2 linked regions of the Martelella mediterranea DSM 17316 genome follow. The protein of the gene in region 2 interacts with the protein of the main gene of each other region in a pairwise test. Links are inferred from orthologs where the notes say so. Each region holds a gene or a part of one and is shown on either strand. Other genes may lie near its edges.

Evidence for each region. Proteins that work in one complex are often made in the same cells at the same time.
Region 1: the proteins of ybgC (region 2) and Mame_RS13400 interact in binary tests that used the Escherichia coli proteins (3 or more experiments, as listed by UniProt). The link is inferred for Martelella mediterranea DSM 17316 from one-to-one orthologs.

Annotation. Positions count from the first base shown.
Region 1 is NZ_CP020330.1:2,868,503-2,871,415, forward strand. It holds Mame_RS13400 (acyl carrier protein), read left to right. Parts: upstream 1-1,295; coding sequence 1,296-1,532; downstream 1,533-2,913. Other genes in the region: fabD (ACP S-malonyltransferase), read left to right, coding at 1-231; fabG (3-oxoacyl-[acyl-carrier-protein] reductase), read left to right, coding at 281-1,018; fabF (beta-ketoacyl-ACP synthase II), read left to right, coding at 1,769-2,913. UniProt on the Escherichia coli protein: Carrier of the growing fatty acid chain in fatty acid biosynthesis.
Region 2 is NZ_CP020330.1:2,599,685-2,604,842, forward strand. The notes cover bases 1,188-4,130. They hold ybgC (tol-pal system-associated acyl-CoA thioesterase), read left to right. Parts: upstream 1,188-2,402; coding sequence 2,403-2,858; downstream 2,859-4,130. Other genes in these bases: Mame_RS12140 (NAD-dependent epimerase/dehydratase family protein), read right to left, coding at 1,188-2,221; tolQ (protein TolQ), read left to right, coding at 3,195-3,914; tolR (protein TolR), read left to right, coding at 3,933-4,130. Outside these bases: Mame_RS12130 (NAD-dependent epimerase/dehydratase family protein), read right to left, coding at 1-139; Mame_RS12135 (glycosyltransferase), read right to left, coding at 136-996; more of Mame_RS12140, read right to left, coding at 1,001-1,187; more of tolR, read left to right, coding at 4,131-4,382; Mame_RS12160 (cell envelope integrity TolA family protein), read left to right, coding at 4,392-5,158.

The sequences.
Region 1 (2,913 bases), 270 kb from region 2 along the record:
GTTTCCGACCCCGATGAGATCACGAAGCTGCTGGTCGAGCAGGTCACCGGCCGGGTGCGCTGGCGCGAGACGGTGAGCTGGTTTGCGGCAAACGAAATCGAAACGCTCTATGAAGTTGGCGCCGGCAAGGTGCTGACCGGTCTTGCGCGGCGCATCGAGCGTTCGCTCTCCGGCGTCGCGATCAACGAGCCGGGCGATATCGACGCGGCGCTGAAGGCGATCAAGGGCTGAAACCGAAACGGCCCGCGATTGGCGGGCAAACATCTGACGAGGTTATGACATGTTGGATCTGACTGGCCGAAAGGCGCTCGTTACCGGCGCCAGCGGCGGCATCGGCGAGGCGATCGCCCGCATGCTCCACGCCCAGGGCGCGACCGTAGCACTCCACGGCACCCGCGCGGAAAAGCTCGAGGCGCTGGCTGGCGAGCTTGGCGAGCGCACTCATGTGTTTCCCGCCAATCTTTCCGACCGCGCCGCCGTCAAGGAACTCGGCGAAAAGGCCGAGGCGGATCTCGGCGGCATCGACATCCTGGTTAACAATGCCGGCATCACCAAGGACGGCCTGTTCGTGCGCATGAGCGACGCGGACTGGGAAAGCGTGCTGGAGGTCAACCTCACCGCCGCCTTCGTGCTGACCCGCACCATCATGCATCCGATGATGCGCCGCCGCTTCGGCCGGGTCATCAACATCACCTCGATCGTCGGCGTCACCGGCAATCCGGGCCAGGCCAATTATTGCGCCGCCAAGGCCGGCATGATCGGCTTTTCGAAATCGCTGGCGCAGGAAGTCGCGCCGCGCAACGTCACGGTCAATTGCGTCGCCCCCGGATTCATCGAAACCGCGATGACCGACAAGCTGAACGACAAGCAGAAAGAAGCGATCCTCGGCGCCGTTCCGATGAAGCGGATGGGCAGCGGGGATGACATTGCGGCCGCCGTCACCTATCTTGCCTCCAACGAGGCCGGCTATGTCACGGGCCAGACCTTGCATATCAATGGCGGCATGGCCATGATCTGACATCGCGGTCCGCTCCACGCGGGCCGTCGAAAATGCTGGAGAGACCGGCAACGCGGTGTTTTTTGGGCTTTGCGCTCAGAACAAAGCATGGTAAGCGGGCCGGGACTGCCAAGAACAGTCCAATGAACGAAGCCCGGTCCATCGGCCGGGATTTCGGTTTAAGTGGGCGTTGGTTCACATATCTGCCGCGGCGTGTTTCCTTTTGGAGGGCCGGCGGCTTTCACATAGCGGATGTCAAGGCATCCGGTAGAACTTGAGACAGGTCGAGGAAACCGACATGAGCGATATCGCAGAACGCGTTAAGAAAATTGTAGTTGACCACCTGGGCGTGGATGCCGACAAGGTTGTCGAAAGCGCAAGCTTCATCGACGATCTCGGCGCCGACTCGCTCGATACCGTCGAGCTGGTCATGGCCTTCGAAGAAGAGTTCGGTGTGGAAATCCCCGACGATGCCGCTGATTCGATCCTCACGGTCGGCGATGCCATCAAGTTCATCGAAAAGGCTCAGGCCTGATCGACTGAAAATTCAGGGCGGCGTTCGGGTCATACCTGCAACCCGCCTCGAACGGCCCGGTGATACGGGCCATTTTTTTGTCCTGCGTTCCGGGACGGGAACGCATCAAGGACGGTTTTGCGCTTGTGGCGAGAGCGTTTATAGTCGGGCGAATGTCGATTCCACTCGGCATTGGCCGGCATGAAACGCTGGTCATGATGGCAAGAAACTTGAGAAAAATGGGGGGCGATCCACCAATGAGGCGTGTCGTAATCACCGGTCTGGGCATGGTAACGCCGCTTGGCTGCGGGGCCGAGGTAACCTGGTCGCGTCTGCTGGACGGCGTCAGCGGCGCCAGCAAGGTCACCGCGTTCGAAACGGAAGATCTTGCAGCCAGGATTGCATGCTCGATCCCGCTTGGCGACGGCAGCGACGGAACCTTCAATGCCGATCAGTGGCTGGAGCCGAAGGAGCAGCGCAAGGTCGATCCGTTCATCACCTATGCGATCGCCGCCGCCGACATGGCACTTGAGGATGCCGGCTGGCATCCCCAAAGCGATGACGACCAGATCGCGACCGGCGTGCTGATCGGCTCCGGCATCGGCGGGCTCGAAGGCATCGTCGAAGCCGGCTACACGCTGCGCGACCGCGGCCCCCGCCGCGTTTCCCCGTTCTTCATTCCCGGCCGCCTGATCAACCTTGCCTCCGGCCAGGTCTCGATCCGGCACAAGCTGCGCGGCCCCAATCATTCGGTCGTCACGGCCTGCTCCACGGGCGCGCATGCGATCGGCGACGCCAGCCGGATCATCGGCTTCGGCGATGCCGATGTGATGGTTGCCGGCGGCACGGAATCGCCGATCTGCCGTATCGCGCTCGCCGGCTTTGCCGCCTGCAAGGCGCTCTCCACCAATTTCAACGACGAGCCGCAGCGCGCCTCGCGCCCCTACGATGTCGACCGTGACGGTTTCGTCATGGGCGAGGGCTCCGGCATTGTGGTGCTCGAGGAGCTGGAACACGCCAAGGCGCGCGGCGCGAAGATCTATGCCGAGGTCGTCGGCTACGGCATGAGCGGTGATGCCTTCCACATCACCGCGCCGAGCGAGGACGGCGAGGGCGCGTTCCGTTGCATGACCTCAGCGCTGAAGCGCGCCGGGATCGCCCCGTCCGATATCGATTATATCAATGCCCACGGCACCTCGACGATGGCCGACACGATCGAACTCGGCGCCGTCGAGCGGCTGCTGGGCGATGCCGCCGGCAAGGTGTCGATGTCCTCCACCAAATCCGCGACCGGCCATCTTCTGGGCGCGGCGGGCGCGATCGAGGCGATCTTCTCGACGCTGGCGATCCGCGACAATGTCGCGCCGCCGACGCTCAACCTCGACAATCCCGAGCGAGAGAC
Region 2 (5,158 bases):
AGCTTACCGGCGCGGCGAACAGGTCGGCGGCGGGCGCGTTCCTGCCGGCCACGGTTAGATCATGACCGGCCGCAAGGCATTCCTCGACGATGTAGCGCCCGACCAGCCCCGTCCCGCCGCTGACGAGAATGCGTTTCATGCTGGCTTGGTCGGATTTTCGAGCGTGGCGATATCGGGGATGCCGTCGCCGTCGAAATAGGCCCACCAGAGGTCGATCAGCGGCTTCAACTCAACGGCGCGCGGGTGGTCGTCTTCCCACGGCTTTTCGTACTGGTAGTGCAGAACGCCGATATCGGACCAGTTCCACAGTTCCGGCATGTTGAACCAGACATATTGCAGCATGTTCATGAACACCGGCAGGCCATGCCAATCGGGGAAGAATTCCTGCAGGAAAGTCTGGTCGGTGCGCTTCCAGAACGCCTCGGGCTGGTCGAGTGCCGCGAGCATGGCGGCGAAGGTCTCGACGTCCGGCCGCGCCACGAACACGCCGGAATTCATCCGGTGAAAATCGGTGAGGCTTTCGTAGACATTGGGCGCCGCCGAAAACTCCGGATAGAAGAACAGCTTGTCGATGTTTTTTAACACCAGAGCATCGGCATCGATGAACACCGCTGCGTGATACTCGACGAGCTGCCACAGGCGCAGCTTGCAGAAATTGTCGAGCGGGGTGTGGAAGCCGGGCTTGCGTCCCTTGGTGAACGGGGCCTCGCCATGGATGTTCTTGCGCGCATGGCGCTCGTTGAACGCTTCCGACAGCGGCAGGTGATCGACGCCGATCAGCCGGCAGCCGAGATCGGCGAGATGCTTGAGGCCTTCCTCGGGCGCGCCGCCGGTATGCAGCACCACGACATCGGCCGGGGTTCCGGTCAAAAAGATCGAGCGCGCCAGCGCCAGCGCGCCCATGGCGTAGTCGTTGTTGGTGACCAGCGTGACGAAGGCGAACGGATATTTGGCGTCCACGCTGCGGTGGACGCCTTCATTTGCGGGGTCGCTCATGGCCTTACGAGACCGACTTCAGCGACTTGCCTTCCGGATCGCGGTTGATCTTGGTCGCGATATCCTTGGTCCAGGCGGAAACGGCCGGAACGCGTTTGCGATCAACGCGGTAGGCGTATTTCTTCGCAATGTCGACGATCTCGCCGAGCAGGCCTTCCTTGAGCGTGGTCGGGTTGAGGCCGAGCGCCAGGAACTTGTCGTTCTTCACGATCAGGTCGTTTTCCGGCGCTTCCTTGCGCGGGTTCGGCAGCCAGGCGATCTCGACGCCGGACATGTCGGAGATCATCTTCGCCAGGTCGCGCACCCGGTGGGTCTCGGTCATCTGGTTGAAGATCTCGACCCGGGCGTTCTTCTCCGGCGGATTGTTGAGCGCCAGTTCGATGCAGCGCACCGAATCCTGGATGTGGATGAAGGCGCGGGTCTGGCCGCCGACGCCGTGGACGGTCAGCGGATAGCCGATAGCCGCCTGGATCAGGAAGCGGTTCAGCACCGTACCGTAGTCGCCGTCATAGTCGAAGCGGTTGATCAACTGTGTGTGGCGTTTGGTCTGCTCGGTGTGCGTGCCCCAGACGATGCCCTGATGCAGGTCGGTGATCCGGAGGCCGTCATTCTTGGCGTAAAAGGCGAACAGAAGCTGATCCAGGCACTTGGTCATGTGGTAGATCGAGCCGGGGTTCGACGGATACAGGATTTCCTGGGAAACCTTGTCACCGGAATTGGTGGTGATATCGACCGGCAGATAGCCTTCCGGGATCGCAGCACCCACCGTCGAATAGCCGTAGACGCCCATCGTGCCGAGATGGACGACATGGGCGTCGAGGTCGATCTCGACCAGCGCATTCAAAAGGTTGTGGGTGGCGTTGACGTTGTTGTCGACCGTGTAGTTCTTGTGGCGGTCGGTCTTCATCGAATAGGGCGCGGCGCGCTGCTCGGCGAAATGAATGATCGCGTCAGGGCGCTCCTCGGCGAGCCACTGCTTCAGGATTTCATAATCCTTGGCGAGGTCGATGAGATGGAAATGGATGCGGCGGCCGGTCTCGGCATGCCAGATACGGGTACGTTCCTGGATCGAGTCCATCGGCGTCAGCGACTGGACGCCAAGCTCGGTGTCGATCCAGCGGCGTGACAGGTTGTCGACGATGTGAACTTCGTGTCCGGCATCCGACAAATGCAGCGAGGTCGGCCATCCGACAAACCCGTCTCCGCCCATAACTGCGATCTTCATTGCGCGTCTCCGTTCCATTTCAGCGATTCATCTTGTGCGTTAAACGCAATCAATATGACATAAATGCAATGGTTTTTTTACGCAATCTGCCAGGCGGAATGAAACAATCTGCCTCTGCGCCGTGTTGCGACGCGCTATGTTTCAAACTAGGTATGGCCAAAAATTGATGGATGAGGCGGACATGACCGAAACCGAGAATCATGGTCTCAGTGGCTGGATGGAAGGCGGGACGCATCACCTGCACCAGCGCGTTTATTACGAGGACACGGATTTTTCCGGCATCGTCTACCACGCGCGCTACCTGCATTTCTTCGAACGCGGCCGCACCGATCTTCTGCGCTGCCTCGGCGTGGAACAGCGCACGCTGCACACGATCGACGAGGAAGGCCTGGCCTTCGCGGTGCATCACATGGACCTGAAATTCGTGCGTCCGGCGCGGATGGATGATATCCTCGACATCACGACGAAAACCGTGAAGGCGACGGGCGCGCGCATGGTGCTGGAACAGGCGATCCACGCCAATGGGCAGTTGCTGACAACGGCGAGGGTGACCGTGGTGGTTATCAACAGGGCCGGGCGCGCGCGCCGCATGCCCGATGATCTGGCCGCCACGCTGCTTGAAGGTCAGTCGACGTAAACGGGCGCATTATGCCGAAAGCCCCTGGAATCCGGGCTTGCTAAAACATGAGTATTATGTGAAGGAATTCGCGCCGCCGCGGGAGACGTCTGGTGCGGTCAAAGCCTTGCCTTCAGGGGCTGGCGATAAAATCGTAACCGGACGTTAACCATGTTCGGGTATTCTGCGAAAAGCGGAGTTTTAGGCCGGTTTGCCTAGCTTTCACCATGATTTTCAAGGACAGGAAGCAAAGATGCGAATCCACTTAAATTCCGAGTTGAACACACCAGCGTCTCGCAGGCGGCTCTAACCATATCGCCCGGCTTGCCGGGCCAATCTATTCAGGGACTTCGTCATATGGAACAGCTTGGGTTGGAAGCTACGCACGCCGATGTCGGCCTTCTGGCGCTCTTCTGGCAGGCGGGATTCGTCGTCAAGATCGTGATGTTGGGACTGATCGCCGCGTCGGTCTGGACCTGGGCGATCGTGATCGAGAAGATCATCGCCTACAACAAGGAACGCCGCGCCTATAATCAGTTCGAGGATGCGTTCTGGTCGGGCACCTCGCTCGAAAAACTCTACAGCAACCTCTCGGATCGCAAGACCAGCGGCATGGCCGCCGTGTTCGTCTCGGCGATGCGCGAATGGAAAAAATCCTTCGAACGCGGCGCCCGCGCCCCGATGGGGCTGCAGATGCGCGTTGAAAAGGCGATGGACGTCGCCATTCAGCGCGAGGCCGAAAAGCTCGAAGCCCGTCTCGGCTTTCTGGCAAGCGTCGGTTCCGCAGCGCCGTTCATCGGTCTGTTCGGTACGGTGGTCGGCATCATGACCTCGTTCCAGGCGATCGCCGGATCGAAATCGACCAACCTCGCCGTCGTCGCGCCCGGCATTGCCGAGGCGCTGCTTGCAACGGCCATCGGCCTTGTCGCGGCCATTCCCGCCGTTGTCGCCTACAACAAGTTCTCCGCCGATTCCGGCAAGCTTGAAGGCCGCATGGAGGGCTTTGCCGACGAGTTCTCATCCATCCTGTCGCGTCAGATCGACGAAAAGCTGCAGTCGCGTCCGGCTGCCGAATAGCGAGGGGAGAACCAACCAATGGCAATGTCCATGGGAACAGGCGGCAAGGCCGGCGGTCGTGGCCGCAGGCGCGCAAGACGCGTCCCCGTCAGCGAAATCAACGTCACGCCGCTGGTCGACGTCATGCTGGTGCTTCTGATCATCTTCATGGTCGCGGCGCCGATGATGACGGTCGGCGTGCCGATCGACCTGCCGGAAACCCAGGCGCAGGCGATGAACTCGGATACCCAGCCGATCACCATCTCGGTCAATCCGGACGGGCAGATTTTCCTGCAGGAAACCGAGATCCCGATCGACGAGGTCGTGCCCAAGCTCGAGGCGATCGCCACCACCGGCTACAATGAGCGCATCTATGTGCGTGGTGACGCCAATGCCGATTACGGCACGGTGATGAAGGTGATGGCCCGCATTTCCGCCGCAGGCTTCAAGAATATCGGTCTTGTCACGCTGCAGGAACAGGATAGCTGATCTTAGCCCATGAAGCGCAGCCTTGCCATTTCATTCCTGTTGCACTGTCTGGTCCTCGGCTGGGCAGTGTTTGTGCTTGGCGCGCCTTCATCACTTGAAGTGGCCGATGTCGAAGCGCTGCCGGTGACGCTTATACCGGTGGAAGACATTACCCAGGTCCAGCAGGGCGACGAGACGGCGGAGCTTGCCGATATCGCAGCCCCCGTGCCGACCCGGCGGCCGCAGGAGGTCGCCGAGGCGCAGAATGTCGGCGACAACGATATCGACCTCGAAACCGACACCAACGCGACGCCGGACGATATCGCGCAGGAACAGGCAGCCCTGCCGACGCCTGCCGCCGAGCCGACGCCGGAACCCGCGCCGGTGGAAGAGCCCGCTTCCGAGCCGCCGCCGCCCACGCCGCAACCGGCCGAACGGCCCGAACCCACGCCGGAGCCCGCTCCTGCGCCGGAACCTACCCCCGAGCCCGCGCCGGCCCCGGAGCCGACGCCTGCGCCGGAACCCGCGCCAGCCCCCGAGCCGACGCCTGAGCCGGAGGCGAGCCAGCCGGCTGCGGAGACGCCGCCGGAACCGGAACTCGCCTTCCCCGAGCAGGCGCCGCTGCCGACGCGCCGTCCGCCGGAGCCGGTGCTGCGCGAAACCCGCACCGCCGAGGCGCCCAGAACCGACAGCCAGACGACGGCGTCGACCACCGCCGAGGAAGACGATTTCGACGTGGACCAGATCGCGGCGCTTTTGAACCGCACCGAGGCCACCGGCGGCGGCGCGCAGCGTTC